3 regions of the Enterobacter sp. ECC_219_Taxon_10 genome follow, and region 3 is predicted to be linked to each of the others. Evidence: predicted binding sites of a transcription regulator. Region 3 holds the regulator's gene; each other region holds the start of a gene.
The links. Region 3 encodes LexA, which represses DNA repair genes until DNA is damaged. Its sites were predicted from a motif close to TNCTGTATGTACATACAGNA; they were not measured.
Positions count from the first base shown of each region.

Region 1: the regulator LexA is predicted to act here: its motif matches at 1,204-1,223, upstream of dinB (DNA polymerase IV).
Region 2: the regulator LexA is predicted to act here: its motif matches at 944-963, upstream of umuD (translesion error-prone DNA polymerase V autoproteolytic subunit).

Region 1 is NZ_CM178005.1:1,011,375-1,013,644, reverse strand. Features, by position in the region: gene pepD (cytosol nonspecific dipeptidase) at 1-71, shown strand, start outside; gene dinB (DNA polymerase IV) at 133-1,191, opposite strand; gene AC4ICF_RS04680 (glycerophosphodiester phosphodiesterase family protein) at 1,350-2,213, shown strand; gene nqrM ((Na+)-NQR maturation NqrM) at 2,244-2,270, opposite strand, start outside.
Region 2 is NZ_CM178005.1:2,182,314-2,184,583, forward strand. Features, by position in the region: gene AC4ICF_RS10470 (aldo/keto reductase family oxidoreductase) at 1-424, shown strand, start outside; gene AC4ICF_RS10475 (hypothetical protein) at 471-671, opposite strand; gene umuD (translesion error-prone DNA polymerase V autoproteolytic subunit) at 983-1,417, shown strand; gene umuC (translesion error-prone DNA polymerase V subunit UmuC) at 1,401-2,270, shown strand, end outside.
Region 3 is NZ_CM178005.1:336,867-339,136, forward strand. Features, by position in the region: gene AC4ICF_RS01470 (diacylglycerol kinase) at 1-360, shown strand, start outside; gene lexA (transcriptional repressor LexA) at 469-1,077, shown strand; gene dinF (MATE family efflux transporter DinF) at 1,141-2,270, shown strand, end outside.

The DNA.
Region 1 (2,270 bases), 670 kb from region 3:
TTCATATCGAAAGCGTCGGCCATTACTGGACGCTGCTGACGGAACTGCTGAAGGCGATTCCTGCGAAGTAATCCCCTCACCCCAGCCCTCTCCCTCAAGGGAGAGGGTGAACAACCTCGTGCCACGGGGCTATTACAATCCCAAAACCAACTGACGTTCTAACTGCGGGTCCAGTAATGTGACATGCAGTCCCACCAGCCTCACCCCTCGTCCACCTCGTCGTTCTTCCCACGCCTTTTTCGCCGTTGCGATAAGGTCCTCCTTGTTCAGGCGCGGCCAGACGTGCTCCTGCGTTGTCTGTTGAAAGTCGTTAAATTTCAGTTTGATGCCCTGTCGGGCAATCAGTAAATCAGGCTTTACTTTGCTCAGGCGTCGTTCCAGCTCCGGATAGAGCTGTTCCGTAATAATGGTTTCGCATTCCGACCAGTCATGGATGTCTTCGCTCAGCGTGCGTTCAACCCCGACCGATTTACGTAACCGTTCGCTGCTTACGCTGCGCTCATCGATGCCCTGACTGCGCTCCCACAATACGCGACCAAACTTCCCAAAGCGCTTGAGCAGCATCGCCAGGTCGCTTCGCTGCACATCTTCGCAGGTGCGTAACCCCATACTTTCCAGCTTAGCGGCGGAGACTTTGCCTACGCCGGGGATTTTGCCAAGCGGCAGCGTTTTTAAAAACGCCGGGACCTCTTCAGGGGTGATGACGTACTGGCCGTTGGGTTTATTTAAATCGGAGGCGATTTTGGCGAGAAATTTTACCGGCGCGACGCCTGCCGATGCGGTGAGATTCAGCTCGTTAAAAATGGTCTGACGGATCTCCTGCGCCATCAGGGTAGCGGAGCCGTGACAGTGCAGGCTATCGGTGACGTCCAGATAGGCTTCGTCCAGCGATAGCGGTTCAATCAGTGAGGTGTAGCGGGAGAAAATTTCCCGAATATGGTTTGAGGCTTCTTTATAGGCGTCAAAGCGACCGGGCAAAAGGGTGAGGTGCGGACAAAGTTTCAGCGCCATCGCCGTCGGCATGGCGCTGCGCACGCCAAATTTGCGCGCAGGATAGTTGGCGGTGCTTATCACACCGCGCTGAACGCGGCTGCCGCCAATGGCGATGGGAATATCCCGCAGCGCCGGGTTGTCACGCATCTCCACTGCGGCAAAAAAGCAGTCCATATCAACATGGATTATTTTGCGCATCGGTCATACCACACATGTATTTATATACAGTATAACAAAAGGCAAAAAATGCGTCAGCAATTTTCCTTACTCACAGTTGTCATAAAAACGTGTTACAAACGCTCAAGACAAATCCTTTATTTACATAGAGTTAGCTAATAAATGGAGAGCAATCATTCATGAAGAAAATATTATCAGTTTCGCTACTGTTTCTGGCGAGTGCCGCATCAGCAAATCCAGAAATCGTCGCCCACCGGGGCGGTACCGCAGATGCACCTGAAAACACCCTGCCAGCCATAAAGCTCGCGCTCGAAAACAAAGCAGATATCGTCTGGATAACCGTGCAGTTAAGCCGGGATGACTTACCGGTTCTCTATCGACCAGCCGACCTGAAGGCGTTAACCAATTTGCAGGGAAAGGTGTCACAGTATACCGCTGAAGAACTGGCAAAGGCGGATGCCAGCGTGAAGTGGAAAGATAAAGGCCTGCCGGAAAACCTGCTTAATACTCCGATACCGACGCTGAAGTCGGTACTGACCGCCTGGCCAGATACGCGATTTTTCATTGACATCAAATCGCCGGATGCAGATCCAGCGACCATGGGCAACACGCTGCTTAACGTATTGAAAGAGACCAACAGCCTGAACCGCGTTCGCGTCTATTCAACCGAAGATCGCTATATGGAAGCATTGCCTGCCGAAATCCCCCGCTTTGTCACACGCAGCGAGACTCGCACGCGTCTGGCCACGATTTCGTTGAGCCACGAATGTCTGCCTCCTTCACAAAAAATGGACGATTACTGGTATGGGCTTGAGTTAAACCGAAAAATAGAGGTAGTCGAGAAATTCACCTTAGGCGAAGGTGTCTCTCCTGCAACATTAACGTGGGACAAAGAGGCCGTTGACTGCTTCCGCTCTCAGGGCAATGCCCATCTGATTTTTATCGGCGTGAACTCTGAAGAGGACTACCAGAAGGCGAAAACACTGGGTGCCGAAGGAGTTCTGGTGGACTCTCCAGCCAAAGCCAAAAGCTGGGCAAAATAAATGATAAAGGCCGCATGAAGCGGCCTTTTTCTAGATGATCCTCTGCTGGTCCCGAGC
Region 2 (2,270 bases), 1.8 Mb from region 3:
CACCCTCGCAGAATTACAGCAGCAAGGCCTGGTGCGCCACATTGGCCTGAGTAACGTCACGGCCACGCAGGTGGCGGAAGCGCGGAAGATGGTGCAGGTCGTCTGCGTGCAGAACATGTACAACATTGTGAACCGCGGCGACGATGCGCTGGTAGATTTACTGGCGCAGCAGGGGATTGCGTATGTGCCGTTCTTCCCACTGGGAGGCTTTACGCCACTGCAATCTACCGGCCTGCAGGCCGTCGCGGATTCCCTGGGCGCAACGGCGATGCAGGTTGCGCTTGCATGGCTGTTGCAACGGTCGCCGAACATCCTGCTGATCCCCGGTACTTCATCCGTGGCGCATCTGCGGCAAAACCTTGCGGCGGGAGAGGTGCAATTGCCGCCTGAAGCACTTGAAAAACTGAATGCTCTGATGGGTTAATCACGGCATGGGCAAAGTCGGAAGGACACCTCCAGACTTTGCTCGATCAGACTCCGCATTGACTTTGCTGTCTGTGAAGCGCTAACGCTTCTGCCACAATCTCCTGCTTGCTTTTACGCGTCTCAAAGGCGGTGATTCTGATGTATTCCATCAGCTCAGGCTCAATGCGGGCGCTCAACATCCTGAGATCGGCCTCCTTTGCTAAACCACGGGCAACTCGCTTGTCGGGATAGTCACGGGCTGGCATAGAAAACGTCCTCCAAAAGTCTTGATAATTCGTGCCCTAAAATATGCGTCACTCTTATATAAAAGTCAATTGATAGTGTTTCTGTAGTGATTTGTCGATCTTTCGTTTTTCACTTAAAGTGATTTTAAAGTGTTTGAATGACTTTCTTATGACTTCTGTTTAACCCATCTGCGACCGCCCGCACAAGAGGTTGCTGAATTAAATCCGCTCAAACTTCAAGGCGTTTGCGGTCTTTGTCGGAAATGACCTTGATCCTGTGCCGGAATCCGTAATACTGTGTTTATATACAGTATCTGGCGAGAAAGGCATTTATGGACACTCTCTTTTCTTATCATCCAAAACAACCTATTGAATTACCTCTCTATCTTGAGCGCGTTGCCTGTGGCTTCCCAAGCCCTGCGCAGGATTATGTGGAGGATCGTCTCGATCTTAACCGGCTGGCAGTCAGGCACCCCAGTGCGACTTACTTTATCAAAGTGAGCGGGGACTCCATGATCGACGCGGGGATTAGCGACGGCGATCTGCTGGTGGTCGACCGTTCGTTGAATGCTGAACATGGGGATATCGTTGTGGCGTCGGTCGCCGGTGAGTTCACGGTGAAAGAGCTACAGACCCGTCCGGTTCTGCGACTGTTGCCGCGTAATGCCCGCTATCAGCCGATCGCCTTTCAGTCCGAAGAGGAGCTGCAAATCTTCGGTGTCGTCACTCATACGCTTAAAACGCATAAACATGTTCGCGCTGGTTGATGTGAATAGTTTCTATGCCTCCTGCGAGAGGGTGTTTCGCCCCGATCTGGTGGGTAAACCCATCGTGGTGGTGTCCAATAACGACGGCTGCATTATTTCGTTGTCGCGAGAGGCAAAGCAGTTCGGCATAAAAATGGGGGAGCCCTATTTTAAATTCAAAGAGAAGGGTTATCCGTCGCGGGTTTACGTCTTTAGCTCGAACTATGCGCTGTATGCCGACCTCAGCAGCCGGGTGATGCAAACGCTGACCGATCTCGCGCCGGCCATTGAGATCTACTCCATTGATGAAGCATTTGTGAACGTTTCGGGTGTCAGCAACTGCCTGTCGCTGGAAGCATTCGGTCATCAGATGCGTACGCAGGTCTTCAAAAACACTGGCTTAACCGTTGGCGTCGGGATTGCGCCGACCAAAACGCTGGCGAAGCTGGCCAACTATGCGGCGAAGCGGTGGTCAGCCACCGGGGGCGTGGTCGATCTCTCGGATCGTGAACGGCAGCGTAAGCTGCTGGCAAAGGTTCCGGTGGAGGAGGTGTGGGGAGTAGGACGACGCATCACGAAAAAGCTCAACGCGATGGGGATTACCACGGCGCTGGAGCTGGCGGAAGCGTCATCCTGGGTCATCCGCAAACATTTTAACGTGGTTATGGAGCGCACGGCACGCGAGCTTCGCGGTGAGCCCTGCCTCGATCTGGAAGAGTTTACCCCTACGAAGCAGCAAATTATCTGTAGCCGCTCGTTTGGACACCGTATTACGCAGTACGAGGAGATGCACCAGGCCATTTGCGCCTATGCGGAACGCGCAGCAGAGAAACTGCGCGGCGAGCATCAATACTGTCGTTTTATCAGCGTGTTT
Region 3 (2,270 bases):
AATACCACTGGGTTAACGCGTATCATCAAAGCCGCTGGCTATTCATGGAAAGGTTTCCGTGCCGCGTGGGTTAATGAAGCTGCTTTTCGCCAGGAAGGTGTCGCCGCTATCGTCGCGGTTATCATCGCCTGTTTCCTTGATGTAGATGCTATTACCCGCGTGCTTCTCATCGGTTCCGTACTTCTGGTGATGATAGTGGAAATTCTCAATAGCGCTATTGAGGCCGTTGTTGACCGGATCGGCTCAGATTTCCACGAGCTTTCTGGCCGGGCGAAAGATATGGGCTCTGCCGCTGTGCTGCTGGCAATTATCACTGCAGCCATTACCTGGGTCACGCTGCTTTGGTCACATTTCCGATGAGCCTCCAGGAATAATTAAGTCCCTGGTTTTTTGTGCAGTTTTTGGTTCCAAAATCGCCTTTGACTGTATATACTCACAGCATAACTGTATATACACCCAGGGGGCGGAATGAAAGCATTAACGACCAGGCAGCAAGAGGTGTTTGATCTCATTCGGGATCATATCGGCCAGACGGGTATGCCACCCACGCGTGCGGAAATCGCGCAGCGTCTGGGCTTCCGTTCTCCGAATGCTGCCGAGGAACACCTGAAAGCGCTGGCGCGTAAGGGTGTAATTGAGATTGTGTCAGGCGCGTCGCGCGGTATCCGCCTGCTGGTGGAAGAAGAGACGGGCATTCCTCTGATAGGCCGCGTTGCCGCAGGTGAACCGCTGCTGGCACAACAGCATATAGAAGGCCACTACCAGGTCGATCCTGGTATGTTCAAGCCGAGCGCTGATTTCCTGCTGCGCGTTAGCGGGATGTCGATGAAAGACATCGGCATTCTTGATGGCGACCTGCTGGCCGTTCACAAAACGCAGGATGTGCGGAACGGCCAGGTGGTGGTTGCGCGCATTGATGACGAAGTGACCGTTAAGCGCCTGAAAAAACAGGGTAACACCGTCCAGCTGTTGCCTGAAAACAACGAGTTCACCCCGATTGTGGTCGACCTCCGCGAACAGAGCTTCTCTATTGAAGGTCTGGCAGTAGGCGTGATTCGCAACGGCGAATGGCTGTAATCTCTTCCTGACAGGCTACGCTTTCGCTGTAGCCTGCTTCGTCTTCCATTCCCGGTATTTCCCATGTCACTGCTGACGGCTTCAGATAAGGCATTGTGGCGTCTTGCCCTGCCGATGATTTTCTCCAATATCACCGTGCCCTTGTTGGGTCTGGTCGACACGGCCGTTATTGGTCATCTCGATTCCCCTGTTTATCTTGGCGGCGTGGCGATTGGGGCGACGGCAACCAGCTTCCTGTTTATGCTGATGCTCTTTTTACGTATGAGTACTACCGGGCTCACGGCACAGGCGTACGGTGCGAAAGACCCGTTACGTCTGGCGCGTGCGCTGGTGCAGCCGCTGATCCTGGCGCTGGGCGCGGGAATGTTGATTGTTTTACTGCGCACGCCCCTGATCGACCTTGCACTCCAGGTCGTTGGCGGCAACGAGGCGGTACTGGAGCAGGCGCGTCGCTTCCTGGAAATTCGCTGGCTTAGCGCGCCCGCTTCGCTGGCAAACCTTGTTCTGCTGGGTTGGTTACTGGGCGTGCAATATGCCCGTGCGCCAGTGATTTTGCTGGTCGTGGGAAACCTTCTCAACATTGTGCTCGATCTCTGGCTGGTGATGGGCCTGCATATGGACGTACGCGGGGCGGCACTGGCGACGGCGATTGCAGAATACGGGACCTTTTTCATTGGCTTGTGGATGGTCTGGCGCGTGCTGGCGATGCGCGGGATCTCCCTTGCGCTGCTCAAAACAGCATGGCGCGGCAATATCCGCAGGCTGCTGGCGCTCAACCGTGACATCATGCTGCGTTCGCTGCTGCTTCAGATCTGTTTCGGCGCTCTGACGGTCTTTGGGGCTCGACTGGGGCCAGAAATCGTTGCGGTGAATGCAGTCCTGATGACATTGCTGACGTTCACCGCCTACGCGCTGGACGGCTTCGCCTATGCCGTTGAGGCGCATTCCGGGCAGGCGTACGGCGCGCGGGAAAGTGGGCAGCTTCGGAATGTCTGGCGTGCGGCCTGCCGCCAGTCGGGCCTGGTCGCGCTGGCATTCGCACTGATTTACGCCTGTTTTGGCCGTGACATTATTGCATTGCTCACTTCGTTACCGGCTTTACGCGAACTGGCGGACCGCTACATCGTCTGGCAGGTTATTTTGCCGGTAGTAGGTGTCTGGTGCTATCTGCTGGACGGCATGTTTATCGGCGC